4 regions of the Ensifer sp. LC384 genome follow, and region 1 is predicted to be linked to each of the others. Evidence: riboswitches for the same ligand, from Rfam matches in the RefSeq annotation. Region 1 holds a riboswitch; each other region holds the start of a gene.
What was found. Region 1 has a riboswitch for cobalamin ahead of BC363_RS11655 (DUF1636 domain-containing protein). Riboswitches for the same ligand answer to the same signal wherever they lie in the genome.
Positions count from the first base shown of each region.

Region 2: another riboswitch for cobalamin. It lies ahead of BC363_RS29535 (aromatic ring-hydroxylating dioxygenase subunit alpha); the one in region 1 lies ahead of BC363_RS11655 (DUF1636 domain-containing protein).
Region 3: another riboswitch for cobalamin. It lies ahead of bluB (5,6-dimethylbenzimidazole synthase); the one in region 1 lies ahead of BC363_RS11655 (DUF1636 domain-containing protein).
Region 4: another riboswitch for cobalamin. It lies ahead of nrdH (glutaredoxin-like protein NrdH); the one in region 1 lies ahead of BC363_RS11655 (DUF1636 domain-containing protein).

Region 1 covers NZ_MBST01000011.1:100,113-107,326, reverse strand. The annotation lists gene BC363_RS11670 (TrkA C-terminal domain-containing protein) at 1-887, opposite strand, end outside; gene BC363_RS11665 (bifunctional aspartate transaminase/aspartate 4-decarboxylase) at 1,066-2,718, opposite strand; gene aspT (aspartate-alanine antiporter) at 2,773-4,482, opposite strand; cobalamin riboswitch at 4,904-5,120, shown strand; gene BC363_RS11655 (DUF1636 domain-containing protein) at 5,228-5,641, shown strand; gene BC363_RS11650 (ABC transporter ATP-binding protein) at 5,664-6,473, shown strand; gene BC363_RS11645 (ABC transporter substrate-binding protein) at 6,470-7,214, shown strand, end outside.
Region 2 covers NZ_MBST01000067.1:59,459-66,672, reverse strand. The annotation lists gene BC363_RS29555 (DUF1217 domain-containing protein) at 1-35, shown strand, start outside; gene BC363_RS29550 (FAD-binding oxidoreductase) at 45-1,478, opposite strand; gene BC363_RS29545 (L-threonylcarbamoyladenylate synthase) at 1,526-2,500, opposite strand; gene BC363_RS29540 (DUF6656 family protein) at 2,588-3,187, opposite strand; cobalamin riboswitch at 3,504-3,706, shown strand; gene BC363_RS29535 (aromatic ring-hydroxylating dioxygenase subunit alpha) at 3,812-5,056, shown strand; gene BC363_RS29530 (hybrid-cluster NAD(P)-dependent oxidoreductase) at 5,058-6,155, shown strand; gene BC363_RS29525 (GH25 family lysozyme) at 6,200-7,214, opposite strand, start outside.
Region 3 covers NZ_MBST01000045.1:121,679-128,892, reverse strand. The annotation lists gene BC363_RS25875 (LuxR family transcriptional regulator) at 1-16, shown strand, start outside; gene BC363_RS25870 (acyl-homoserine-lactone synthase) at 171-815, shown strand; gene BC363_RS25865 (DUF2865 domain-containing protein) at 993-2,078, shown strand; gene bluB (5,6-dimethylbenzimidazole synthase) at 1,987-2,784, opposite strand; cobalamin riboswitch at 2,829-3,038, opposite strand; gene BC363_RS25855 (SDR family oxidoreductase) at 3,145-3,966, opposite strand; gene BC363_RS25850 (phytanoyl-CoA dioxygenase family protein) at 4,058-5,251, opposite strand; gene BC363_RS25845 (LacI family DNA-binding transcriptional regulator) at 5,352-6,377, shown strand; gene BC363_RS35625 (hypothetical protein) at 6,425-6,568, opposite strand; gene BC363_RS25840 (diguanylate cyclase) at 6,565-7,214, opposite strand, start outside.
Region 4 covers NZ_MBST01000002.1:179,523-186,736, forward strand. The annotation lists gene BC363_RS04025 (RtcB family protein) at 1-944, opposite strand, end outside; gene nrdF (class 1b ribonucleoside-diphosphate reductase subunit beta) at 1,089-2,078, opposite strand; gene nrdE (class 1b ribonucleoside-diphosphate reductase subunit alpha) at 2,096-4,249, opposite strand; gene nrdI (class Ib ribonucleoside-diphosphate reductase assembly flavoprotein NrdI) at 4,219-4,635, opposite strand; gene nrdH (glutaredoxin-like protein NrdH) at 4,652-4,873, opposite strand; cobalamin riboswitch at 5,174-5,399, opposite strand; gene BC363_RS04055 (LysR substrate-binding domain-containing protein) at 6,067-7,011, shown strand; gene BC363_RS04060 (aspartate/glutamate racemase family protein) at 6,969-7,214, opposite strand, start outside.

The DNA.
Region 1 (7,214 bases):
AGCTCGCGATCATCGAGCTCGGTGCCGATCCGGCTCGCATATTCGACGAGGAAGCCGCGAAGACCGGCGACCGCGATGACGTCTCCCGCCTGCAAGCGCTCCTTGGCTGAAGGGGTGATGATCTCGTTGCCCCTGCGGATCTGTTCGATATAGGCTTTCTGCCGTTCCGGAACTTTGGCTTCCGCTTCCTGGACCGTGAGGCCGACGAGAGTGTCGGCAATCTGGAAAGCGCGCGCCTCGATGTCGCGGCGGGCGGTGTTGTTGGTATCGTGCGGGGTGATGTTGAGCTCGGCTTCGAGCTCGGCGCAGGCCTCCTTGAGGCTGCGGCCGAACATCCGAGGCGCCAGTTGCGACTGGACGAGGATCGCGCTCACGACGCCGACGAGATAGGCGACCGCAAACGCGGTTGCCACCGCGGATTCGAATTGGCTGGCGGCTTCGGGTGTCGGCCCCGTCTTGCGGAAGGTGTCGATTGCGACGCCGACGGTCGCCGATTCCGTCGCTCCGCCCGCAAGTACGCCGGCTGCCGTTCCGAGATCGAAACCAAGGAAAATCGAAAGAACGATCGCGGTCACGAGCGCGACGACACACAGCGTGACGGTGACGGCGATCTGCGGCAAGGCGTCGGCGTTCAGGCTCTGGAAGAACTGCGGGCCGGTGCGGTAGCCGATGGCGAAGAGGAAGAGCAGGAAGAAAGCCTGCTTCACGTCGTTCGACAGCACGGCGTCGGTCTGGCCGATCAGAACGCCGGCAAGCAGGCAGCCTGTGACGGCCCCGACCGTCACGCCCGCGATCGTGATCTTGCCGATCGCGTAGCCGATGCCGAGTGCGAGGAACAAGGCAAGCTCCGGATGCATTCGCAGGCTATTGAAGATGGTGTCGAGCACGCGACGATCCTTCCCGTTCCACCTGCCGAAGACGGGTGCCTTCAGCCGGACGGTGCGCTGGTCACTGGGTTGGCAGGGACTTTCGTGCCTGCCGGAATCCGGGGATGCTTCTGGGCGCCAGGCCTGGTCAAACAGGCGAGGGGCGGCCGACCGCAGAGTGGCCGGCCGCCTCGTTGCGCTAGCTGATCTTGAGACCCTTTGCCGCCTGGTACGTCTGCACATAGCCGCGCGCCACGGAGCGCACGGCACGGCCGATCTGCGAATAGGCCTCGTCGTTGAGGTTGGCGAAGGAGACGCGGGCCGACCAGTTCGGCGCATCGAAGCCCGAGCCGTTCAAGAGAACGATGCCGTGATCCTCGGCGAGCCGGAAGGGGATGTCGAGTGGGTGGATATTGTCCTTGACCCAGTCGACGACATCCTGGCCCACATATTTTCGTAGCCAGAACTCGAAATCGATGATGCCGTAATAGTGGTCGAAATAGATGCCGGGATTGGACTCCACGCCCATGCCGTTGACGAGGTTCCAGAACCGCTTCTCGCAGATGGCGATGCAGGCCTTCTGATAGAGCTTCTCCACGTCCATCAGCTCGACAAGGCTGAAGAGCGACATCATGACCTGCTGGGGAAGCGACAGACCGGCGGTGTGGTTGAGGGCCACGTCGCGGCTGTCGGCGACGATGCGGTCGATGAACTTGACCTCGCGCGGCTTCGGCGTCATCGCCTTGTAGCGCTTTTCCAGCAACTGCTGGATCGGTTCCGGATGCGCCTTGATCTTCTCCTCGAAAATGTTGTCCTCAGCAACCGCAATCACGCCAAGGCGCCAGCCGGTGCAGCCGAAATACTTCGAATAGGAATAGACGCCGATCGTGTTGCGCGGGAGATGACCGAGCAAGGACTGGAAGCCGGGAACGAACGTGCCGTAGACGTCGTCGGTGAGAACGATCAGATCGGGACGCTTCGTGTTGACGAGATCGACGAGGCGCTTGATCGAATCGGGATCGAGCGCGACGGCGGACGGGTTGCCGGGATTGACCAGGAACAGCGCCTTGACTTCGGGGTTTTCGAGTGCCTTGACATCTTCGTCGGTGAGTTGGAACCGGTCTTCCTGCTCGGCGCTCACATTGATGGTCTTGAGGGTATAATCCTCAAGCTGCGGCATCTCGAGATAGGGCGTGAAGATGGGCGTGCCGAGCGCGATCGTGTCGCCGGCGTTCAGGATGCGCGCGTTCTTCAAGGCCTTGAAGATGTAGCACATGGCCGCGGTGCCGCCCTCGACCGGATAGAGGTCGAACTTCACGGCCGGCCGGTGACCGGCGCACATCGCCCACATGAGATACTCATGCGTGATGATTTCGTTGTGATGCAGCGCCCGGTCCGGAACGGGATAGTTGTCGCCGATGATCGAGTCGGTCAGTTCGTGCACGAAGGCGTCCGGTTCAAATCTGAACGTCTTGATGGCAAAGGCGACCACGTCGGACAGGGTCTTTGCGGCGGGAACACCCTCGTCCTCCTCGTCCGTATCGGCGACGGTCTGAAGCTGCTTCTTGATCCACTTCTGGAACCGCGCATGGGCACCGTCCTGCGGCGGCATGCCTGCCACGCCCGCCTTGGGGTCGTAATAGGCCCGTTTCGCCTCGGTCAGCGCGAACTGGCCGAGCAGGAAGAAGGCTTCGCGCGCCCGCGTCGCCGTCCAGTTCGGATTGCCGCGGCCGGCGTTCAGGAATGCCTTGGTGGATTTTTGAGCGCTCACCTTGGCGAGCTTGATCAGTTCGTCCTTGATCTCGAACGGGCTGAGATCGGAGATACTGTCGTAGAATTTTCTGTCCAACATGAACCACACTCCCAATAAAGGATGTTCCCTGTTTCTCGGAACGATGCTCTTAGTTTACGGCCCGCCGGAGGGTGCCAGCAGGATGACGATGACGAGACCGAAAATGGTCAAAAGTGTATTGCCGATGGCATAGGGCATGCCGTATCCCAGCGCCGGAACCTTGCTCTTGGCCGCTTCCTGAATCATGCCCAGTGCCGCCGTTGTCGTGCGCACTCCGGCGCAGGCGCCAAACAGGATCGCGGGATGAAAGCGGAAGACGTAGTGGCCGATTAGGACCGAAGCGATCATCGGCACGGACGTCGACACGATGCCCCACAGGAGCAGGGAAATGCCGACCTCCTGCAGTCCCGCGACAAAGCCCGGGCCGGCGCCGATGCCCACGACGGCAATGAAGATGTTCAAGCCCAGAGTGTTCAACAGCCAGAGCGCCGGAGACGGGATTCGGCCGAAGGCAGGGTAGGTGGTGCGAAGCCATCCGAGCACAAGGCCGGCGAGAAGCGCGCCGCCCGAGGTGGACATGCCGATCGGTATGCCGCCGATCGTCAGCGTCAGGGCGCCGATCATGGCGCCGATGAAAAGCCCCCAGCCGAGGAAGGCAATGTCGGTCGTTTCGACCGGGCGATCGGCAAAGCCGAGTGCCTTGATCGCGGCTTCGACGTGTCTCCTGGCGCCGCCGAGGGTGACGATATCGCCGCGTTCGACGGTCGTGCCGGGCAGGACCGGGATCTCGACCAGCGAGCGCATGATCTTGCGGGCATAGACGCCGCGCGCCCAATCTTCGGTGCTGACGTCGGCGAGCGTCCTGCCGGCGAGCGCCTTGCTGGTCACGTAGACGTCCACGACCTCGGCTTCGGCGTTCAGCAGTTCCTTGTCCTCGACCTCAAGCAGCTTGGTATCCAGGTTCTCGACGAGCAGGGCGCGTCTGCCGGAAAAGGCGACAACGTCGCCGGGCTGCAGCACGGTGTTGCCGTCCGCTTCGATGATCTGGCCGCCGCGCCGCAACCGTTCGACGAAGACGCGGATGCCGGGAAGCAGGTTCTTGACCGGCGTTCCGGTGAGCCCGCTCGCCTCGTCGACGCGATAGGCCCTGAGGCTGAAATCGTGGTAGGCGCGCGTGATCCCGGGTTCGCCGCTCTCGGATCCGCCGCCGAGCTTCGCCTCATATTCCTTGCAGGCGGCAGGAAGATCGATGCCGAGAAGCTTGGGGCCGAGCTGCGCCAGGATGATCGCCGAGCCGATGGTGCCCCAGATATAGGTCACCGCATAGGCAATCGGGATCTGATCGGTGTAGGTCTTGGCTTGTTCGGCGCTTAAGCCCATCGCGTTGATCTGATCGCTGGCAACGCCGATGGCCGCCGAAATCGTCTGAGAGCCTGCATACATGCCGGCGCCATAGCCGAGCGGCAGCCCGGCGATGAGCGCGCACAGATACGGGACGATCAGGCACAGCACCAATACCGATAGGGCGAAGAGGATCTGCTTGGGGCCGTCCGTGCTCAGGCCGCGAACGAATTGGGGGCCGACGCCGTAGCCGACGGCAAACAGGAACAGAAGGAACAGCGTCGACTTCAGGTCGCCGGAAACCTGGATCCCCAATTGCCCGATGACGACACCCGCCAGAAGCGTGGCGGTGACATTTCCAAGGTTGAACCCGGCGACCTTGATCGGACCGATCAGGAAACCAATGCCGAGGGCAAGAAAGACGGCCACGGGAGGATAGTTTCGAAGCGTCTCAACGAAAAAATCTATTGGGTTCACCGTCATCCCTTTCAGAAAGCTTGGTTACCACTACTCGCATCCGGGATTTACACGGACAGGTTGGATACTGCGTCGCGCGAGAACTGCTGTCGTCGACGAGCGAAATGGAGACAATGCCGGCGTGGATTGCCTTACTGAAGGACGCAATCACTTATTTTGAAAGCACATCACTGATTGTGCTTGTCTTCAAGTACGTAACAGTAACGGATGACGTTACGGGCTGTCGCTTGCGGTCATTGGAAACCGGCCGCAGGCTTCCGTGGTTCTTCGGTGCACTATGATGGGCTCCTAAAGGTCGGTGCTCGGCAAGCTCATTTTCGGCTTGCGTTATGTTATGATATTACATAACTAAATGCACATGAAGATATGCCGCATGTTGATATGCCTTGGCCGATCCGTTCCGGCGGTTGTCACCTCCGCCGAAGTGTGCGACGAAGGCTTTGATGGTGCTGCGACCGCGACAATGCGGAAGCGGCTGAAAAGGGAACACGGAACGGACGACCCGAATGGGGCCGAAACCGTGGCTGCCCCCGCAACTGTGAGCGGAAAGCGCATTCACACCATGTCACTGGCGATCAGCCGGGAAGACGTGGATGCGCGGCGACCCGCGAGCCAGGAGACCTGCCATCGAACCGATCAACCACAACGGACGGGGTGTTCCGATGGAAAAGAACTGGTTTTTGCGCGACGGCCATCCGTCATCAGACCGCTTTGCCACATTCTCTCCGGACCAATCCGGCGGAGAAGAGATATGGCCAATCCGGCATCCCGACAGCACAAGATAACGGTCTGCACCGATTGCCGTTTCACCGGCGGCCCCTGCCGGCCGGGCGCGGATCTGATCCAGCGGCTGAACCGCAGCATTGCGGCGCTCGGCGAGCCGCTCGACCAGGATTTTTCCATCGCTGGAACGGTCTGCATGGCCGCCTGCACAAGGCCTTGCACCATCGCCTTCCAGGCAACGGGAAAGGCGACCTACCTTTTCGGCGATATCGCGCCCGAGGAGGATATCGACGATCTCGTTTCCTTCGCCACGACCTATGCCGGGCGAGGCGACGGCATGACGCGGGCGGCCGAGCGGCCGCGCGGGCTCAACGGCAAGACGCTGGCGCGCATTCCGGCAGCGCTGCTGGTCTCCGAAGACATCGGCGGGCATTTCCAATGATGGCGCGGAGAGGGATGAACCGATGAGCTGCGCCGCGACAGGGGCCGGCCTTCGGGTCCGCGCCTTGGATTGGGGCCCGCGCCCGGAGCTGCGGCTGGTCCGCGAGGTCGACTTTGCCATTGCGCCCGGCAGCCGCCTTGCCATCCTCGGCCCGAACGGTGCCGGCAAGACGTCGCTGCTGCGCTGCCTCTATCGCTCGGCCCAGCCGATAGCGGGCACGATCGAGGTCGATGGCGTCGACATCTGGGCGATGACGGCGCGCGAGGCGGCCAAGATCATTGCCGTCGTGCTGCAGGAGATGCCGAGCGATTTTCCCTTCAGCGTGCGCGACGTGGTGATGATGGGGCGCATTCCCCGGCGTGAAGGCATGAGCGGTTGGACAGCGAAGGATCGCGAGACGGTGGCACATGCGCTCGAGCATCTCGATCTCACCCACCTTGCCGGACGGCAATTCTCCACGCTTTCGGGCGGCGAGAAGCAGCGGGTGCTGATCGCCCGGGCGCTCGCCCAGCAGCCGCGCATCATCATCCTGGACGAGCCGACCAACCATCTCGACATCCGCCACCAGCTCGAAATTCTCGACCTGTTGCAGACGCTGCAGCTGACGATCGTCACCACGCTGCACGACATCAACCTGGCCGCCGAATTTGCCACCGACGTGGCGATCCTGACGGAGGGCCGCATGACGGCCTTCGGCCCGCCCGAAGACGTGCTCAACCCGCAGGCGCTTTCCGCCGCCTTCGGCGTTACTGCCACTGCCCACAGCAACGCCGTTACCAGCGGCGCGCGCTTTTCCTTTTCACTCGCTCGACAGGGATCGATGTCATCATGAAGACCTTATTCGCCAGCTCCGCCCTTCTGCTCCTGACGCTTGCCGCGACGCCGGCGCTTGCCTTTCCCGTCACCGTCAAGAGCTGCAACCGCGAGGTGACCTTCGATGCCGCCCCCAAGCGGGCCGTCTCCAACGACGTCAATCTCACCGAAATGATGCTGGCCCTGAAGCTGCAGGATCGCATGGTCGGCTATACCGGCGTTTCCGGCTGGAAGACGCTGGACGAAAAGCTGCGCGAAGGCGTCAAGGCCCTGCCGGAGCTTTCGGAGAAATACCCGACCAAGGAGGTGCTGCTCAATGCCGACGCCGATTTCTACTTTGCCGGCTGGAACTACGGCATGAAGGTCGGCGGCGAGGTGACGCCGGAAACGCTCGAACCCTTCAAGATCAACGTCTATGAGCTGACCGAATCCTGCATCCACGTCATGGCCAAGGGCAAGCCGACGATGGACGACATGTTCGTCGATCTCCTCAATCTCGGCCGCATCTTCGGTGTCGAGGATCGGGCCCAGGCGCTTGTCGACGGCTATCGCGCCGATCTCGACAGGATCGTCACCGGCATTGGTGTCATCGAGCGTCCGACGCGCGTCTTCGTCTATGATTCCGGTGAGGAGAAGCCGTTTACATCGGGCCGTTTCGGCATCCCGACGGCGATGATCGAGGCGGCTGGCGGCGTCAACGTCATGGACGACGTGGAGAAAAGCTGGACCGAGATTTCCTGGGAGCCGGTGATCGACAAGA
Region 2 (7,214 bases), on a different contig from region 1:
TTTCGCTGGCACAACTCAGAGCCGGCGGCCGGTAAACAGCGCCGTCAGTCCGCCCGCAGCACCTTATCGGGGTTCATGATGCCCGCCGGGTCGAAGGCGTGCTTGATGCGGCGCATCAGCTCGATCTCGATCTCTGGGCGGACCTCGGCGAGTTCGTCGCGCTTCAACTGCCCGATACCGTGTTCGGCCGAGATCGAGCCGTTGTATTTCAGCACGATGCCGTGAACGATGGCGTTCATTTCCCGCCAGCGATCGAGAAAGGCCTGTTTGTCGGCGTCGACGGGCTGCGAGATGTTGTAGTGAATGTTGCCGTCGCCCATATGGCCGAACGAGCAGATGCGCGCGCCCGGCATCGCCCGCATGACGGCAGTATCGGCCTCTTTCATGAAGGCCGGAATGCTCGAAACGGGAACGGAAACGTCATGCTTGATCGAGCCGCCTTCCGGCTTCTGCGCCGGCGACATGCTTTCGCGCATGTGCCACAGGGCCTTGCGCTGTTCTTCGCTGGTCGCAATCACCGCATTTTCGACAAGACCGGCGACGATGCCCTGCTCCAGCAGTTCATGCACCATGCGTTCGGCGCTTTCGGCGGAGTCGGAGGTGGAAATGTCGATGAGCACATACCACGGGTGAACGGTTTCCATCGGATCGCGCACATCAGGAATGTGCTTCGTCGTGAACTCGACACCAAGCCGCGGCATCAGTTCGAAACCGGTGAGCGCGGTCCCGCAGAGGCTTGACGCCTTGTCGAAGAGAGCCAGCGCATGCTCGACGCTGCCGACGCCGGCAAAGGCTACCTGATGGCCAAGGGGCTTCGGAAACATCTTGAGCACCGCGCCGGTGATCACGCCAAGCGTGCCTTCGGCACCGATAAACAGATCGCGCAGGTCGTAGCCCGTATTGTCTTTCTTCAGCCGCCGCAGCCCGTCCCAGACTTCGCCAGTCGGTAGCACCACCTCAAGGCCCAGGCAAAGCTGGCGCATGTTGCCATAGGCAAGCACTGCCGTGCCGCCGGCATTGGTCGATAGGTTGCCGCCGATGCGGGCCGAGCCTTCCGACCCCAGCGAAAGCGGAAACAGCCTGTCGTTGTCGTCGGCCGCCTTTTGAATGTCGGCGAGGATGCAGCCGGCATCGGCAACGATGACATTGCCGACGGGGTCGAGATCGCGAATCCGGTTCAGCCTTTGCAGCGACAGGACGATATCGGCCTTGCCTTCGCGCGGGATCTGACCCGCCACATGGCCGGTGTTGCCGCCCTGCGGAACGATTGCCGTTCGGGTCGCGGTTGCAAGCTTCATGATGCGCGACACTTCCTCGACGGAACCGGGGCGAAGCACCATGGGGGTGGTGCCCTTATAGAGCCCGCGGGATTCGATGAGATAGGGCGCAAGGTCTCCCGGGTTCGTCAGCGCATTGGCGCTGCCGACGATGTCGATGAAGGAGGCGATCAGTTCGGGAGAGGGGAGCGTCGTCGTCATGGCCCTGCCTTCGCAAATGCGCCCGCCGGCGCTTCAGTGTCGGTCGATCAGTCTCTGGGGGCGGCCGCACGCTGCAGCCGGTCGAGGATCGCCTCGCCCAACCCTTCGGAAGGGATCGGGCCGAAGGCGATGGTTGCGGCACCGCTGGCGTCCGCCCTCTTCATATAGTCGAAAAGATTGGCAGCCGCCTCGCGCAGGCTGCCTGCCGGGCTGAGGTCCAGCACGATCGCGGCGTGTTCTTCGCCCGGCAGCGCTGCATTGCCGAAGCGGATCAGGGCTTCTCCCGGGCGCACGTCGCCGGCCGCAAGCCGTACCGCCGCACCCGGCGCGTAATGCGAGGCGAGCATGCCAGGCGCCTCGATCGTCGCTCCGGCGCTCTCGGGCCTCGAGACGGCAAGGCCCGTCAATTTTTCGATTTCGCAGACGTCGAGACCGCCCGGACGCAGCAGATGCAGCGCCCCGTCCTCAACCTTGATGATCGTCGATTCAAGGCCGATCTCCGCCGAGCCGGCGTCGAGAATGAGCTTGAGGCGTGGGCCGAGATCGGCGTCAACATGGGCAGCACTGGTCGGGCTGATCTTGCCCGAGGTATTGGCACTGGGGGCCGCGAGCGGGCGGCCGAAACGGGCGATCACCCGACGGGAGAAACCGTCCGGCATGCGGATGCCGAGCGTGTCGAGGCCGGCCGAGGCGAGCGCATGCACGGAGCTTGCAGCGCGCTGGGGCAGGATCAATGTCAGCGGTCCAGGCCAGAAGGCTTCGGCCAGGCGCCGGGACAATGGGTCGAATGTCACATGGGCTTCGGCCATCGCAATATCGGACACGTGCGATATCAGCGGGTTGAAGCGCGGACGCCCTTTCATTTCATAGATGCGGCTGATCGCATCCGGATTGGTGGCATCCGCTGCCAGGCCGTAGACCGTCTCGGTGGGGATAGCGACGGGCTGGCCTTCGGCAAGCACGGTGCAGGCACGCTCGATCGCCCGTTCCGGCTCGGTCCGTGTATCGATGATTTCGGCCATGTCGCTTCCGTTTCCCTTTCCGAGGCTTCCTTAAAGGAGCCACGTCGAAAACAGAACGATTTTCTTCAAGGGATGCGGGTCGGCTGTTCAAAGACTGCGGATGATGCGCCTCAGTGCCTCGTCGCGTGCGCCAAGCATCAGGACATTCTTGAGCGCAACCTTCGGGTCGTCGGTGCGAAAGATCAACCCGTTGTCGCGGACGCTGCGATTGATGGTCATCTGACCCTCCTGCGCATCGGGTTCAATGGCGACGGCGAAATACATCCGGGAATAGCCGGTCTGGATGCGTTCGAAGAAGTGTTTTTCGTCGCCGAGGTCGCAGAAGAAGTTGGCAAAATAGAACGACCAGGTGACGTCCTTGGATTGGGCGAGATGCGTCCTGGCCGCCGTCACGTGGCAATATCCCAGATGCGGCCGGCCGGCGAGCGTGCGGTGGAAGATCATCTTCGGAAACTGGATCGAGGTATGGAAGCCGTTGATCCGCTTGTGCGTCGTTTCGCCAGCGGTCGTCAGCTTGTGGCCGGTGCGCTCGGCAACCTCGTCATAGCTCAGATAACGCCGTTCGCGCTGCGACCATTGGCGTCGATCGATCCGGCCGGTGCGCAGGAATTCCGTATGGGCCGCCACTTTCGGAGCGATCGTGGGCAGCTTCTCGGCTGCGGCGTCGTAGTATTTGAGCTTTGCCATGAACTTCAATGCGCTGTTTGCCGGTTCGGCCGGTTTCTCCGTCAGGCGACGCTAATGCATTATGGTTAATGGAAGATTTCACGCACGTGCGGGGATCCGCCTCAGCGAAACGAGAAGGCATGTCGCAAACTGGCGAAGGTCACGCGCTTTCACGCAAGCCTTGCCGGAAAAAGCGACAATTGCCCAATCCTTGATCTATCCCATTGTTTACAATGAAAAATGATCAAGCATGAGGCGTTTCGGACACTCGATGGGCGGTGTCGTCTTTCTGGAATCGGATGTCGTTAATCGGCAGTTGCGACGGCGGGCTCCGCGATTAGATATCCCTACTCAAGGTGCCGCCTTTTAGGGAGGGCGGAGAATTGGGAAGCCGGTCAAATCCCGGCGCTGCCCCCGCAACGGTGGTGGAGCGAAAGCCTCGGCACAAAGCCACTGGACGGTATCGTCCGGGAAGGCGCCGGGCTGGTCCTTGCGGACGGCTCCTGAGCCCGGAAACCAGCCTTGACGCGAATAGACCGTAACGGGTTGCGGCGGGCAGCCGGATCGGAGCCGTGATCGCACAGGCAATGCGCCTGCGCGGGTTCCAGTCCTGCCTCTCCGAAACAAGGCGAACGAGGACAGGACATGGACATCAAGGGCGATATGCTCCGCAAGCTGAAGGGTCGACGCGACGGCTACAGCCTCGACCGGGCCTTCTACATAGACCCCGACTACTACAGGCAGGATCTCGAAAGCATCTGGTACAAGGACTGGCTGTTCATCGGCCATGACTGCGAGATCCCACGCGCCGGCAACTATTTCACCGTCCAGGTCGGCGACTATCCCGTCGTTATCGTCCGTGACCGGCAGGGTACGATCCGCGCTTTGCACAACTCCTGCCGCCATCGCGGCTCTCGCGTCTGCTCGCAGCACAAGGGCTCCTCGGCCAAGCTCGTCTGTCCCTATCACCAGTGGACCTACGAGCTTGATGGTACGCTGCTCTTCGCCCGTCAGATGGGTGAGGATTTCGACAAGGCCGCCCACGGCCTGAAGCCGATCCACTGCGAGACGGTCGGCGGCTACATCTTCATCAATCTGTCCGAACAGCCGATGGATTTCGCCCCGTTCCGCGACATGGTCGCGCCCTATCTCGCCCCGCATCGTCTCGGCGAAACCAAGGTCGCCTTCGAAAGCACGATCATCGAGAAGGGCAACTGGAAGCTCGTCTGGGAAAACAACCGCGAGTGCTACCATTGCGCCGCAAATCATCCCGAACTCTGCCGCACCTATCCTGAAGCGCCGACGGCGACCGGTGTGCAGGGCGCCAAGGATGATCCGGTCATTGCCGCGCACTGGGCGAAGTGCGAAGCGGCCGGTCTGCCGAGCGAGTTCCGCATGTCGGATACCGGCCAGTTCCGCTCGGCGCGCATGCCCTTGATCGATGATGCCGAGAGCTACACCCTGTCCGGTGCCCGCGCCGTGCGGCGGCAGCTGTCTGCAGACGTCAGCCAGAAGCATATCGGCACGCTCCTGCTCTTCCATTATCCGTCGACCTGGAACCATGTGCTGGCCGACCATGCCATTACCTTCCGCGTCCTGCCGCTCGGGCCCGAGCTGACGCAGGTGACGACGAAGTGGCTGGTCAACAAGGACGCCGTCGAAGGTGTCGACTACAATCTCGAGGAACTGACGCATGTCTGGACCGAGACCAACGACCAGGACCGGCAGATCGTCGAGGAGAACGCCTTCGGCATCCGTTCTCCGGCCTACCAGCCCGGCCCCTATTCGCCCGATCACGAAGGCGGCGTGATGCAGTTCGTCGAGTGGTACTGCAAGTTCATGGAACAGCGCCTGCAGGGCGCCGCTGCACCGCTCTTCCGGGTCGCCTGACATGCAGATGGCATCCTCGTTTCATCACTTCGATGAGCTTCATGTCTGGATCGACAGGCAGCATATGCTCGAATGCACATCGGCGGTCGTCGAGACCGCCGATGTGATGACCTTTACCTTCCGGCCCGAGAAGCCGGCCTGGTTCCGCTATCTGCCCGGGCAGTTCGTCACGCTCGAACTACCGGTCGCTGGCGACGATCCGGTGATGCGGACCTACACCCTGTCGTCGACGCCCTCCCGGCCGCTGTCGATCGCTGTCACCGTCAAGGCACAGGCTGACAGCATCGGCACGCGCTGGATGTTTGATCATCTGAAGCCCGGCATGCGGCTGAAAGCCTTCGGCCCGCTCGGCGATTTCAGCTTCGTGCGGCATCCCGGCGAAAAATATCTCTTCATATCGGCGGGTTCCGGCGTCACGCCGATGATGTCGATGACGCGGTGGATGGCGGACTGCATTCCCGAGACCGACGTCACCTTCATTTCCTGCGCCCGACGGCCGGACGATCTTCTGTTTCGCTCGGAGCTCGAAGTGCTGGCGCGCCAGATGTCCGGCCTGAACCTCGGATTTGTGGTCGAGGGGCATGAGGCCCGGCACGGATGGCACGGGCTGCGCGGTCGCATCGACGGCGCCAAGCTGCCGCTGCTTGCGCCCGATTTCATGGAGCGTACGGTTTTCTGCTGCGGTCCGGAACCGTTCATGCGCGGCGTGCGCGAGCTCTTGAAGGCGGCCGGCTTCGACATGAGCCGCTACCACGAGGAAAGCTTCCAGCCGGCCGCAGCACCGGCAGCCGAGGAGATCGCAGTCAGGGCAGGGGCGGCAGCCGACGCCGACGCGCAAGGTGCCAAGGTGGTCTTCACCATGAGCGGCAAGGAGATCGAGGCCAGGCCCGGCCAGACCATCCTGCAGGCGGCGCGGGCCAATGGCGTCAGGATCGGTGCGGCCTGCGAAGGCGGCATCTGCGGAACCTGCCGGGTGATGAAGGTCGCCGGCGAGGTCGAGATGAACCACAATGGCGGCATTCTCGACGACGAAATCGACGAGGGCTACATCCTTGCCTGCTGCTCCCGGCCGCTCGGAGACGTGCAGATCGAAGCCTGACAGTGGTGACGGTCGCGGGGGGCGTATTCCCCGCGGCCGGCCCATCAGCGGCTGGCCGCCAGCCGCACCGCGCGGTCGTGTCGGCCGAAATCGATCGATCCGGTCGCCATCATGTCGACGCCTTCACCGGCTGCGCTCACAGCTTGGGCACGGCTGACGAGCAAGGGTTGGCTTTCGATTGTAGCCGCTGCCTCGGCAGCGCTGGATGTGCCGGCCCCCTCATCGGCCATGGCTACGAAAATCAACGGCATTGGCTTTTCGGGCAGCAACGTCCCACCGGCCCAGATCGATCGCAACGCGGTCCTGTTCATCGCCGCGACATTGACGTCGATGTCGTCGAGCGTGCCGGGCACGCGGTAGGGACAGCGGCGTTTGCCGCAATTGATCCCCGACGAGAACTGCCACAGCGCATAGCTGTTCCAGTTGCCCATCGGGAAAACCTGACGGATATCCGGCTTGTAGCGGGCATACCAGAGCGGAAGCCGCGACAGCAGGCGATGCTTGGAGCGGTTTGCCGCGATGTACTTCGCCGTGACGTGGTTGGTGTAAAGCATCGGGTAGCGGCCGGTGCGGGTCTTGATGTGTCCGGCAAAGATCGCTGCATCTTCGAGCGACATGTATTTTTCGCGATCGATACCCTCGAGGTCGAGCACCATCAACTCGTCGTCGCGCGGATCGGCATAGTCGAGAAAGTGATTGGCCTGATCGACCGGATTGCCCGGGCGGGCGAGATGATAGGCGCCCCACAGCAGGCCATGGGAGCGGGCAAGCATCCGCCGTGTCTGGTAGAGCTCGCGGCTGACCGCGTACTTTCGCCACATCGTCTTGCAGTGGGCGACCGTGTCGCCGCCATGGTCGCCGGTGCACGAGAAGCTTTCCGGCAAGCCGTCGGAGGCCTTGGCGATGAAGCCGGAGATGCGCTTGTCCGCCAGCATTACCTCCCAGTCGATGCTGTTCATCTCATAGGCATCGACGATGATGGCGTTTGATTTCGATTTCCAGGGCTCCAGCTCGCCGGCGCGTGCATTCGCCGCCGCGAAAGCCAGACCCAGAAGGGTC
Region 3 (7,214 bases), on a different contig from region 1:
GATCCCAACGGTTTGATCCCGCTCCAAGACGCTCCTCCTTCGCCCATCTGAAAACCCATCGAAATTTAGAGGGAAAAAGCCGTTTCAGGAACTGTCACTACCGACAGTTTCGTCACTGCCGCAGGACTGACAGCATCGCGCCATCCCCCAAAACAAGGATGGAGAAAACGATGATCAGGATCCTCAACGGCAGGACACGCGGACAGCACCCACAGGCCATCGACGAGATGTTCAAGCTGCGCAAGCGCGTCTTCCACGATTTCCTGAAATGGGACGTGCAGACCGATGGGGAATGGGAGATCGACAATTATGACAAGTCGAATCCGCTCTATGTGCTGTCCTATTCGCCGGAGACGGGAAAGCTGCGCGGATCGCTGAGATTGCTGCCGACGCTCGGCCCCAACATGCTGGACGATACGTTTCCAATCCTGCTTGGTGACAACCCGCAGATCCGCAGCGCCTCGATCTGGGAATCGAGCCGCTTCTGCATCGACCCGGGGATCTCCCAGGACCGCGCCTCGAACCAGGTGACCGTGGCCGCCGCAGAACTGATGTGTGGTGTCGGTGAACTCGGACTTGCGTCCGGTATCAGCCATATCGTGACGGTGACCGACGTCTTCCTCGAGCGGATGTTCCGCCGCATGGGTTGCCCCGGCGAGCGTATCGCCGACCCGCACCGGATCGGCTCAGTCTATGCCGTGGCAGTCGCCTGGGAGGTGACGCCGTCGCTGCTCAGTACCATGAAGGCAGTAGCAGCGATCGACGGTACGGTTCTCGAACGGCCGATGTCGCTGGAAACGGCGCGCGCCGCCTGATCTCGGATCAGCACCGTCCGTTCCTCCCATCGGACGGAGCTGTTAACGCAATGCGAGGCTTGTCGTTGCACCGGCGGCGACAAGCCTTATGATAGGGCGGAAACAGGAATTGCCGGCGGCGACCGATCCCGCACAACAAGGGTGGCGCCCGTGCGGTTGCAGGAAGAGACGTTCGCCTTGTTCCGGAACATCAAAACCCTTGCGGCGGCGAGCCTGCCGTTGCTTCTGGTTCTGGCCGATCAGGCGCTGGCCTCCAGCGTATGCGACCGCCTGAACACCCGGCTTGCCGAATTCCCCGCCGCCATCGCGACAACGGCCGACACGCGCGACTATGCGAGCGCGATTTCCAGGCAGAACATCGAGTTGCGCCGGGCGCGCAACGACCGCCGACGCGCCGGCTGCGGCACGGGCAGCGTCGTCGTCTTCAACGGCGGCGACCCGAATATCTGCGCCGACATCAACAGCCTGATCGCCGAGATGGAAGACAATCTGCGCATCCTCAAGTCAGAGCGCCAGCAGCTCATGTCAGGCGATGGCGACGATACGCGACGACGCATCCTGGCCGCGCTCGAAATCAACGGTTGTTACGGCGATCGCGAGGAGTTCGCCAGCGCCGACCCGGATGAGCCGGAAACGCATCGCAACATCCTGCGCGATCTGCCGCCGGACGAATCCTACGGCCCGATGCTACGGGACCACGAAGCAGGCACCTACCCGCCGGAAAGCGGCGTCTATTCCGGCACGCTTCGCACCATGTGCGTACGCACCTGTGACGGCGCCTTCTTCCCGATCTCGTCCGAGGCGAGCCCGGCGGATTTCGCCCGCGACGAGCAGGCCTGCCGCGCCCGTTGCCCGGACGCGGAAACTGAACTCTTCTTCCACGAGCTTGCAACCGAAGAGAGCGACCAGATGGTCTCCGCCTCGACGGGGCGCCCCTATACGGAACTGCCGAACGCTTTCGCCTATCGCACGCGTGGCGTCGGCAAGCCCGGAGTTTGCAGCTGCCGAATTCCAAAGACGGCGGCCACAACGCCCAAGGCTGGCGGCGGCAATACCGGCAGCAGCGAATCGTCGATCATGGTCATCGAAGGCAAGAAGGAAGCGGCAGCCGCTGCCGCCAAAGCGGCTACGGAAGAGCGCCCCTACGATCCCGCCAAGAGCAAGGTGCGGATCATCGGCCCGACGTTCCTTCCCCAGGAGGAAACGTCGATCGATCTACGCCATCCGAAGGGTCCGGGCTACCAGCCGGTCCAGAACAACTGATCAGCGTGCCGGACTCCGCACCGCGTCGCGTTCCCCAACCTTCCTCGAATACCAGTTCCTCCAGCGGCAGCCGCTGGCGCCAACCCTTCACCGCAAGTTCAGGCTCCTGGTAGAGGTGGTCGACGAAGCCAAGGCAAAGCCAGGCGACAATCTCGATGTGATCGGGAATGCCGAGTATCGCCTTGATCTCACTTTCGTGAAAGATGCTGACCCAGCCGACGCCGACGCCTTCGGCGCGCGCGGCGAGCCACAGATTTTGCACGGCACAGACGGTGGAATAAACATCCATCTGCGGATTGTGGGTGCGCCCAAGAACGACCGCCCCGCCGCGCGTGCGGTCGCAGGTGACGCAGATGCTGAGCGGTGCCTTGCGGATCCCCTCCAGTTTCAGCGAGCGGTATTTCGCTTGGCGATCACCGTCAAACATCAGTGCAGCTTCATCGTTGGCGCGCGAAAAGGCCTGCCATACTCGCTCGCGGGTCTCTGCCCGGCGCACGACGACAAAATTCCATGGCTGCATGAAACCCACCGACGGCGCGCGGTGCGCGGCATTCAGCAGGCGCATCACCACATCGTCGGGCAAAGGCTCGGCCAAGAACTGGTCCCGGACATCCCGGCGCGTCTCGATCGCCCTATAGACGGCTTCACGCTCGTCGGGTGAAAAGGCCTCGGCGGCTGCAAGGCCGCCATTCGCGTCAGTCCGCATCGTTCGATCCCCAACAATGCACAACCTTCCGCCGTCCGCGCGGATATCGGTCCATCTTGCCAGGCCGGTCTTCTGACTTCGGATCAACCGGCCGCCTCACCTTCCCAGATCACATGAGGATCCAGTGGCAAGACCTTGAGTAAGCTCAAAATCCCTAGAGGCAGCCGTCCCCGTCACAGCGTTGGGCACGTTCCGGAGTGACACCGGATTCCCGATTCTCCCGCATCGCGGGCACCTGACGGTGCCATATGGACACAGGCGGAATGGAAAGACAAGCAAACCCGAGATGGCGGCCCCGGCAGTCCCAAGGTCAATCGGCAGCGACCGATGTTTGCGACCCGCCGCCCGTGCCGCTCGCTGTCAGAGCGGCGCGACCGGATGCGGCGAGCCGTCATAGCCGCCCCAGACCGACTGATCGAAGCAGATGACCGAACCCGTCATCAGTCCGGATTCATCCGACGACAGATAAGCACAGGCACGCGCGACCTCTTTTGGGTCGACGAGGCGGCCGAAGGGCTGGCTGGCGGCGGCCTTTTCGAGCCAGTCGGCAGCCGCCCCGTGAAACTCGCGCTGGATGCGGTCTTCGCCCTCGGAAGCCATCCAGCCGATATTGAGGCCGTTGACGCGAATGCGGTTGCGCAGCAGCGCATAGGCGGTGTTCTTGGTCAGAGTCTCCAGGGCGCCCTTCGACGAGCAATAGGCGGCGATGAACGGCTGCCCGGCCATCGCCGACATCGAACCGATGTTGACGATCGTTCCCTGCGTGCCCTCGCGGCGCATAACCTTGACCGCCTCCTGCATCAGGAAGAAGGGCGCACGGACATTGATGGCGAACATTCGGTCGAACAGCTCGGGGCTGGTGTCGAGAATGGTACCGCGATCGGTAATCGCCGCCGCGTTGACCAGGGCATCGACACGCCCGAATGTCGCGTCGCAGGCACTGACGACCTTGCGGGCATCCTCGACCTTTTCTAGGTCGGCCTCGACGTAATGCACCTGCGCGCCGGTTGCCTTGCGGATCTGCTCGGCCTTCGCTTCGCCCTTGGCCGCGTTGCGTCCGCAGATGACGACGCCTCGCGCGCCACGTTCCGCAAACAGGCTGGCGATCGTTGCGCCCAGCCCCTGCGTACCACCGGTGACGATGGCGATCTTGCCGTCGAGACGGCCATATTGCTCGGTCATGAAAGTCCTCCCAGGAGTGAATGTCTCATCGAAACGGGAAAACGGCCCCCGCCGCAGAGCGCCGGGGACCTGAGATATCTATGCCTGTCCTTCAGCTCAGTTTGCGCTGTGCCTGCTCGTCAAGCGCGCTTCGGAAATCCGCATCGCTCCACTTGCCCGCAAGCGCCTCATGCATCAGTTGCGCCTGGGTTTTCGGCGCCAGGCCGCCCAGCGGCGGATCGCGATCGAGATTGGTCGGGAAGGAATAGCCCTCGGCACAGGACGCAATCGCATTGGCCGCCTCACTGGCCGAAAGCGTGCCCGATGCCATCAGGGCCGCAAGCGCCGGGTAGAGCGCCGCGCTCATCTTGACGCGATCGACAGTCTCCATCGCCCGCCCGAAGGCCGACGACACCTGAAGCAGGTTGGCAACGCGCTTGATATCGGTCGAACGGTTGCTGCCGGCCGCATGGAACAGCGCCGGGTTGAAAAAGACGACATCGCCCTTTTCCAGCGGCAACTGCACGTGATGCTCATCGAAATAGGCACGGAACTCCGGGCGCTTCAGCGCGAGATAGCCGGGCACATAGGTCTGGCTATAGGGAAGGAAAAGCGTCGGGCCGCTCTCAAGCGGCATGTCGCAATGGGCAACCGCCCCTTGTAACGTCAGCACCGGCGATAGCCGGTGCACATGCGCCGGATACTGCTCGATGACATCAGAGGTCTGGAAGCCCAGATGGTAGTCGCGATGGGCCGACTGCGATGCGCCGCCTGGATTGACGCGATTGACCTGTGCCGTCATCTGATAGTTCGGACCAAGCCAGGCTTCGCTGACGAGCGCTATAATGGCGTTGGCGTAATATGCGGCGAAGCTCTCAGGGCTTTTCAGGCAGTGCTTTTCGAGCGAGTTCCAGATGCGGTCGTTGGCACCGGGCTTGGCGAAGTGATCGCCGCCGCCGCTGTTGGTGCGGTGTTGCTCATCGATAATGGCGCCGAAAATACCGCTGGCGGCATCGATGACCGTCGTGTCTGCGTAAGCGCGCTTGAACACCGCGACGCCGGGCCCGGTCGCAAGCGCCTCGCAGATCTCGGCCAAGGCGGCGCGGCGTCCCTCGGCCGTGGCGCAGGCAGCAACCAGCCTGGCGCTGTCATAGATCAGCACATTCTTCTCGCAGGCGAGCGCGTGCGGATAGTCCGCAAGGTTTGTCCGGCGCTCCACTTCGGCCCGGAACGCTTCGATGTCGCAGGCATCCTCACTCAGCCACACGCGGCCGAGGCGCTGGCGCGCATTGTTGTCGGTCTTCATCCCGCTCCTCCTCAGAAACTTTCGATGTCCCGACTATAGGCGCCGCAAAATCGTGATATAGAGCAGAAATCCATCAAAAAACCATCAGGAGGGATCGTCGTTGGCTCATCCGTTTCTGGTCAAGGACATCGCCTTTCAAGCGGGGCTCAGCACCGCGACCGTCGATCGCGTCTTGAATGGTCGTCCTGGCGTACGCCGGCAGACCGAAGCGCGGGTGCGAGCCGCCATCCGAGAGTTGGAGAAGCAGCAATCCGGATTGGACGTTCAGGGCCAGAAGCGCGCGATCGACATCGTGATGGAGGCGCCGGAACGCTTCACCGAGGCGGTTAGGCAGGCATTCGAAGCCGAGGCGCCGACCTTCATGCCGACAACCTTCCGTTGCCGTTTCCACTTCGCCGAAACCATGCGCCCGTACGACATCGCGCAACTGCTCGATCGCATCCGTCTGCGCGGCACCGACGGCGTCGTGCTGAAGGCACCTGATGTGCCCGAAATCGTCGGCGCTGTCGCCCGCCTGGAGCAGGCGGGAATTGCGGTCATCACGCTTGTCACCGATCTGCCGAACTCGGCACGCACCGCCTATGCCGGCGCCGACAACCGCGCGGCCGGCGAGACGGCTGCCTATCTCCTCGGCGAACGTTTCGCCGAAAGCGCCGCGACCGTACTGGTGACGATTTCAAGCAGCCGCTTCCGTGGCGAGGAGGAACGCGAGATCGGTTTTCGCCGGGTGCTGCGCGAACATTATCCGGCGATCCGCATCGTCGAGATCAGCGAAGGCTACGGCAAGGACGCCGAGACGGGTGTGCTCGCCGCCAAGGCGCTTGCAGAGCACGCCGACATCAACGCCGCCTATTCGATCGGCGGTGGCAACCGCGCCGTGCTGGCCGCCTTCGAGCGCCTCGGCCGCGATTGCGCCGTGTTCATCGCCCATGATCTCGACCAGGACAATCTGGCGCTGCTGCGCCAACGCCGGATCCATTTCGTCCTGCATCATGATCTGCGCAGCGACGCCCGCATGACCTTCCGTGCGATTCTCGCCCGACGAAGCGGCGCCGGCCAAAAGCTCAGCGGCAGCCAGCTCTCCGCCGTCGAGGTGATCACGCCCTACAATGTGCCCGTTGCCTGAGCCGAGTGGCTGAAAAGACAGGCCCGCGACCAAGCGGGGCTTGTTCCTCATTCAGGCAAAAGCACGATCTTTCCGGAAAAACGCCGGCCTTCGAGCCGGGCATGGGCCGCCGCCCAGTCCGACAGCGCGAAGGTCTCGATGCGCGGCCGCTCGATCACGCCGATGGAACGACGTCGGACTGACACCCTCAACTGGCCTCACGCCTGGCCGTCTCTTGGTGCGACCAAATCTTGTCCTCTGGCAAAAGGTCATCAGCCGTCTGGACACGATTGCGTCCTCGTCGCTTGGCGAGATAGAGCGCCTCGTCGGCAGCTGCCAACAGCGCGCGGGCCGTGCGGCCATGCCTAGGCGCAAAGGCCATGCCGACACTGCCGCCGACGCGCAGCATCTGCCCCTCGAACTCGATCGGCGTCCGCGCATCGACGATGAGACCGGCAGCAAGTTCGGATGCATCTGCTTCCTTGGCGGCTGACCGTAGAATGACGGCGAACTCGTCGCCGCCCAGACGGGCGACTGTGCCCCGTGTGCCGACTCTGAGGCGGTATCGTTCGGCGATTGTCATCAAGACAGCATCGCCCGCCGCATGTCCTTGCCGGTCGTTGACGGCCTTGAACTCGTCGAGGTCGGCGTAGATCAGCGCGAACGGCCGGTTCTTGACGTCAAGGAGAGCCGCAGCGAGCGCATCGTCAAAACCACTGCGATTGAGGAGCCCGGTGAGGCGATCGTGTTTCGCCATGTGGCGGTTTCGCGCCTCGCTCTGCTGAAGGGCGGCAAAGACCGTCGAGAACCGGAGAGCTACGAAGGCCATCAGCAAAGCCGCCACGATCGCGATAACGA
Region 4 (7,214 bases), on a different contig from region 1:
GTCCGCGACAGGGCTTCCACGGCCACCAGGCCAATCAGGAAGCGATTGACGAAGGCGGCGTTCGCAGCATTGGCATGGCCGTTCAGATACCGTCGGTAGAGGTCGGCGTGGCGGGTCCTGGAGATGATGCCGTCGTCACGCGCAGTCGTGCGGCACTGCCGCGCCCGCTCCCTCGCGGCCGTCCCAATCCGCTGGCCGAAGTCGAGCGAGCCGGAATGCACGACGATAACCACACTCCTGGCCTTCAGCCCGGCGGCGCGGGCAAAACCGCCATCGACGATGCGCTCGACTACGCCGAATTCGACAAAGTGATTGCCGCCGCCGATGGTGCCGAGGATGGCGTCATGCCGGTGCCGGTCATCTGATGCGGCATAGTCGGCAAAGTCCGGGTCGATGGCGTCCGAGCGGAAGCAGCCATCATCCGATGTGCGCACGACATCGGCCCAGGCGGCTGCCAGGTCAAGGCGAGCGAGCAGGCCTTGCCGCTTGCCCGCCAGGTTTTCGAGCAGGCCCGGCACGCCGTCCCTGAGCGCCGCGTGACGATCTCTGCCGGTGAGGGCAATATCGCGCCCACCCTGGAAGAACACATGCCGCAGGTGCTTTTCCAGATCCGGTCGGAGGTCGTCCTCGGTGATGTCGTCGAGCACGATCATGCGCATGCCGCAGCCGATATCGTTGCCGATCAGATGCGGAATGACGGCATTCTCGATGTCGGCGACAAGTCCGACCGGCACCGGTTTTCCCGGGTGGAAGTCTGGGGTCGTGACGATGCGTCCCGCCACGGCATCATGGATCGCCAGAGCCTCCGGTGATGGAAGTGCCGAGGCGAGATCGCCGAGTGCGCGCGCGCGTTGGTGTTCAGGTTCGTCGATCGCGACGACGGACCTGATCGCATGCCCGGAAACGACGTCGTTCCGGACGATAGGGTTATGTCGGGTGGACATTGCTTATTTCTCCGTTGCCTTGGGTTCAGCAGCCGCGGCAATACGGATTGGCGCGCTCTCTAGTCGAAGGCGGCCCGGCAGTCAATGGTGCGGCCGGCATGGCGCCGGCGGCACATCCTCAGGGCAGCAAAGTGATCGGCCGATCTAGAAGTCCCAGTCTTCGTCCTCGGTCGCGACCGCCTTGCCGATGACATAGGAGGAGCCGGAGCCGGAGAAGAAGTCGTGGTTCTCGTCGGCGTTCGGCGACAGCGCCGACAGGATCGCCGGATTGACCTTGCAGGCGTCCGCCGGGAACAGTGCCTCGTAGCCGAGGTTCATCAGCGCCTTGTTGGCGTTGTAGTGCAGAAACTTCTTCACGTCCTCGGTCAGGCCGACGCTGTCGTAGAGTGCCTCGGTATAGCGGGTCTCGTTGTCGTAAAGCTCCAGCAGCAGTTCGAAGGCGAAATCCTTGATCTCCTGCTTCTGAGCGTCACTCAGTTTCTCAAGACCCCGTTGGAACTTGTAGCCGATGTAGTAGCCATGCACCGCTTCGTCGCGGATGATGAGGCGGATCATGTCAGCGGTGTTGGTCAGCTTGGCGCGGCTCGACCAGTACATCGGCAGATAGAAACCGGAATAGAACAGGAAGCTCTCCAGGAAAACGCTTGCGACTTTCTTCTTGAGCGGATCCGCCGAGGCGTACTGGTCCAGGATCAATGCCGATTTGCGCTGCAGGAATTCGTTTTCTTCCGACCAGCGATAGGCGTCGTCGACATCCGGCGTCAGGCACAATGTCGAGAAGATCGAGGAATAGGAGCGCGCGTGCACGGCCTCCATGAAGGAAATGTTGGAAAGCACCGCTTCCTCATGCGGCGTTGACGCATCGTCCATCAGCTTCACCGCGCCAACGGCGTTCTGGATGGTGTCGAGCAGCGTCAAACCGGTGAACACACGGATCGTCAGCTTCTGCTCTTCCGCCTTGAGGGTCTCCCAGGACGGAATGTCGTTGGAGAGCGGCACTTTCTCCGGCAGCCAGAAATTGCCGGTGAGGCGGTTCCAGACCTCGAGATCCTTGTCGTCTTCGATCCGGTTCCAGTTGATGGCACGGACCAGGCCCGGGCGTTTGGCGGCTTTCGCCTTGAGTTGAACGTTCATTATCGTTTTCCCGGATGTCAGAGCGTGCACGAGACGCAGCCCTGCACCTCGGTGCCGGAGAGCGCCATCTGGCGGAGGCGGACGTAGTAGATGGTCTTGATGCCCTTTTTCCACGCGTTGATCTGCGCGCGGTTGATGTCGCGGGTCGTGGCCGTATTGCGGAAGAACAGGGTCAGCGACAGGCCCTGGTCGACGTGCTGGGTCGCGGCGGCATAGGTGTCGATGATCTTGTCAGGGCCGATCTCGTAGGCGTCCTGGTAATATTCGAGGTTGTCGTTGGTGAGATAAGGGGCCGGGTAATAGACGCGGCCGATCTTGCCTTCCTTGCGGATCTCGATCTTCGAGACGATCGGATGGATCGAGGATGTCGAGTGGTTGATGTAGGAGATCGAGCCGGTCGGCGGCACGGCCTGAAGGTTCTGATTATAGAGGCCCGAGGTCGTCACGGCCTGCTTGAGTTCCAGCCAGTCCTCCTGCGTCGGAATGTGGACACCGGCGGTTTCAAACAGTTCGCGCACCCGCTCGGTTGCCGGCTTCCATTCCTGTTCGGTGTACTTGTCGAAATATTCGCCAGAAGCATATTTCGAGTTTTCAAAGCCCTTGAAGCTCTCGCCGCGTTCGATCGCGATGCGGTTCGAAGCGCGCAGCGCGTGGTAGGTCACAGTGTAGAAGTAGATATTGGTGAAATCGATGCCTTCTTCCGAGCCGTAGAAGATACGTTCCCGGGCGAGATAGCCATGCAGGTTCATCTGGCCGAGGCCGATCGCGTGGCTGTCGTCATTGCCCTTCTCGATAGAGGGGACCGCGGCGATGTGGCTCATGTCGGACACCGCCGTCAGCGCGCGGATCGAGGTCTCGATCGTCTTGCCGAAATCGGCGCTGTCCATCGCCGCGGCGATGTTCAGCGAGCCGAGGTTGCAGGAAATGTCCTTGCCTATGTGCTTGTAGGACAGGTCGTCGTTGTAGGTGCTGGCTTCGCTGACCTGCAGGATTTCCGAGCACAGGTTGCTCATGGTGATGCGGCCGGCGATCGGGTTGGCGCGGTTCACCGTGTCTTCGAACATGATGTAGGGATAGCCCGACTCGAACTGGATCTCGGCCAGCACCTGGAAGAACTCGCGTGCCCTGATCTTCCTCTTGCGGATGCGGCTGTCGGCGACCATTTCCCGGTATTTTTCGGTGACCGAGATGTCGGTGAAGGCAACGCCATAGACGCGCTCCACGTCATAGGGCGAGAACAGGTACATATCCCCGTTGTTCCTGGCGAGTTCGAAGGTGATATCGGGAACGACGACGCCGAGCGACAGCGTCTTGATGCGGATCTTTTCGTCGGCATTCTCCCGCTTGGTGTCGAGGAAGCGCATGATGTCGGGGTGGTGGGCGTTGAGGTAGACGGCACCCGCTCCCTGGCGGGCGCCGAGCTGGTTGGCATAGGAGAAACTATCCTCCAGCAGCTTCATCACTGGAATGATGCCCGACGACTGGTTCTCGATCTGCTTGATCGGCGCACCCGCCTCGCGGATGTTGGTGAGCGACAGCGCCACGCCGCCGCCGCGCTTCGACAGCTGCAGCGCCGAATTGATGCCGCGCGCGATCGACTCCATGTTGTCCTCGACCCTCAGCAGAAAGCAGGAGACGAGCTCGCCGCGCTGCTTCTTGCCGGCATTGAGGAAGGTCGGGGTCGCCGGCTGGAAGCGGCCGGAAATGATCTCGTCGACCATGTCGCGCGCTAAGGCCTCGTCGCCACGCGCCAGCGTCAGCGCCACCATGCAGATGCGGTCTTCGTAGCGCTCGAGATAGCGCTTTCCGTCGAAGGTCTTCAGCGTGTAGCTGGTGTAATATTTGAAGGCGCCGAGGAAGGTCGGGAAACGGAACTTCCTGGCATAGGCGTGATCGAACAGGTCGCGCACGAAGTTGAACGAATACTGATCGAGAACCTCCTGCTCGTAGTAGCCTTCGACCACGAGGTAGTCGAGTTTTTCGCGCAGGTTATGGAAGAACACGGTGTTCTGGTTGACGTGCTGCAGGAAGTACTGCTTTGCCGCCAGCCGGTCCTTGTCGAGCTGTATCCTGCCGTCCTCGTCGTAGAGGTTCAGCATCGCGTTCAGCGCGTGGTAATCGAGCGCCGCTTCCGTCGCCTTCAAGGGGCGTTCGAGTGTTGAGACGTCCAAAATCGTTCCATCCCGTTTTTGACATTGGCGACGTCCTCATCGGTGCCCAAGAGTTCGAACCGGTAGAGATAGGGCACCTGGCACTTGGCCGCGATCACGTCGCCGGCGATCCCGTAGGTCGCGCCGAAATTGCAGTTGCCCGCGGCAATCACGCCGCGGATGTGGGAGCGATTGTCCGCATCGTTGAGGAAGCGGATCACCTGTTTGGGCACGGCCCCCCTGCCGTCGTCGCCGCAATAGGTCGGCACGACGAGCACATAGGATTCCCTGACGTCGAGCGGCGCATTGGCCGTGCTGACGGGAATGCGTCTGGCACGCAGGCCAAGCTTGCCGACGAAGCGATGGGTGTTTTCCGAACGGCTGGAAAAATAGACGATCAGCCCCATCGCGACGCGCCTCGCTTTAGGAAAGCGTGCTGATCTTGTCGGGGCGGAAGCCGGCCCAATGGTCCGGACCGGCGACGACGACGGGAAGCTGCATGTAGCCAAGGCCCTTGACCGTCTCGAGCGCGTCCTCATCGATCGAGATGTCGATCACCTCGTAGTTGACGCCCTGACGGTCAAGCGCGCGATAGGTTGCGGTGCACTGGACGCAGGCGGGCTTGCTGTAGACGGTGACGTTCATTTCTTCCTCGTTTGGTCGGCTGGAGCTGGGCATGAAAAGGCATGCGGATACGCAGAAGCGATCCGGCGAAATGCTGGGGCTGGCATGATTGCGGCCTGCTCGGATCGAAACGAGCAGCGCAGTTCTTTGTCAGATGCGCGGGTTCCCGCGCCTCTTCATTGGCGAATGACAGGAATTCGATGACGCGGACATGACGTCACCCCGAAGTTGAAGACGGCGCTTCCGGGGAGACGTCGAGACAATCAGGCAGGGTTCATCCTGCCTCAATTACACCTCTGACCCCTCCGGACACCCCGCCCGTGGACGTTTATCGATCGAGGCAGGTCTCCTGGCTCACGGGTCGGTGCTTCTGTCCTGGCCTTCCCGAAGCTTCATGCTTCAGTGGCCGAATGCTGGACAGTCGCTCGCCGTTTACAGTTGCGGGGGCAGCCACGGCTTAGCCAAGCGAGATCGCTACGACGCACCGTATTCCCATCTTCGCTCCCAATCCTTGCGAATCGGAAGAACCTCGAACACTAGATATAGTATATGTTGTGAAAATCGCGTCAATAGGTTCGATGCCGCAGCAGTCCGTCAGCGTGGACAATATTTTCTCGGGTGTGGATAACGGCGAGTAAACGACGGCGCCCGCACCAGATCGACATGCAGCCAGGCGGCCGGCCGCGCCGTCGGTATGTTGTCGCCGATTGGGCCGAAATAGGTTGCAGGCATAATCGTCTTCGACAGTGCCGCCGCAAAAGCGGCAAGATCAATCGCACAAGGAAGTGCTTATGTCTGTATTTTGCTTCTCCCGTAAGCCTGCGAGGCTTGAGGCGGCGGGATGCGGCGCGACGTCGTGATCTGGTCCGCGAGACGAGGACGCGCTGCCCGGATCAGAACCCGGTGCGCGCTGCCAGGGAACGGCAATGTCGCCGGCACGTGCCCGGATACCCTCATTGTCGCGCGTGAGACCGATATCTCTCAGCTGGAACTCGCTGAATGCATCGATGGTTGTCGTGGCGTCGGCAGCATTCCTGGCCGCGCTCAGGACATGGCGGATGATCAATCGCAGTGCGCTAAGCATTGCTAACCCCTTCATTTCTGCGGTGATTTGTTCGCGAGAAAATTGAAGATTTTGATGGTTTCGCGCAAAGCGATTTCTCGCATGCTGCCATAAAGAATGCTTATCTCAGCGCATGAGCAAGATTCCCCCCATGAGTGCGGTGCGCGCCTTTGAGGCCGCAGCCAGGCACCTGAGTTTCACCCGCGCGGCGCAGGAGCTCGGCATGACGCAAGCCGCCGTCAGCTACCAGATCCGCCTGCTGGAGGATCGCACCGGCACGCCGCTCTTTGTCCGTCTGCCGCGGGAAGTGCGGTTGACGGCTGCCGGACGGCAGCTTGCGCCGAAGGTGACCGAGGCGCTCGACCTGTTGGGTACGGCCTTCTCCGAGATTGCCGACAAGACCGAACATCACCTGCACATCTCGGTGCTTCCGACCGTCGTCTCAAGTTGGCTTGGTTCCAGGCTCGCCTCGTTTCAGACAGCCCATCCAAACATCAGCATTCGCGTGCACATGTCCACGGAGCTGATCGACTTCAAGCGCGATGCGATCGATCTCGTGGTGCGCAGCGGCAACGGTGACTGGTCGGGCAATGACGTGTTTCCTCTTTTCCCGATCGAATACATGCCCGTCTGCACGCCGACGTTCCTGGAAAAGCATCAGCTGAAGGATCCCTCCGACGTTCTCAGGGTGAGGCGCTTCGGCAACGCCAGCTGGTGGCGGCGCTGGATGACCGAAACCGGCGTGGAGCCGCCGGCAAGCAACGGCACCGAACTGATCTTCGACGTCCAGGCGATGGATGTGGCGACGACATTGCACGACCATGGCATTGCCATGGCGGTCTCGACCTTTCTGATCGAGGAGCTCCGCAGCGGAAAACTCGTCCGGCCGTTCAACCATGTGGTCAGGGATGGCCGTGCCTATTGGCTGGTCTATCCGCAAAGCCATCGGCGACAGAAGAAGATCCAGGCGTTTCGCGACTGGATCATTGCCGAGGCCGCTGCGTCGAATGCGCTGCTGGCCGCCGTGGCCGGAGAGCTTCCCTCGGTACGGTCTCAAGCCGACATCGGTGCGAGCGCGCTCACAAGACCTGAATAGGATTTGCTGAGCGGCGGAGCATAGGAGCCGCGCTTGCTGGTCGTCAGTCCTTGCGACACCAACGCCTCGGCCTGCTTGACGGCTGCCGATACGCCATCGATGACCGGAACGCCGTATTCGGCTTGAAGTGCGCGCGCGAGATCGGCCATCCCGGCGCAGCCAAGCACGATCGCCTCGGCGCCGTCCTCAACGAGCGCCAGCTC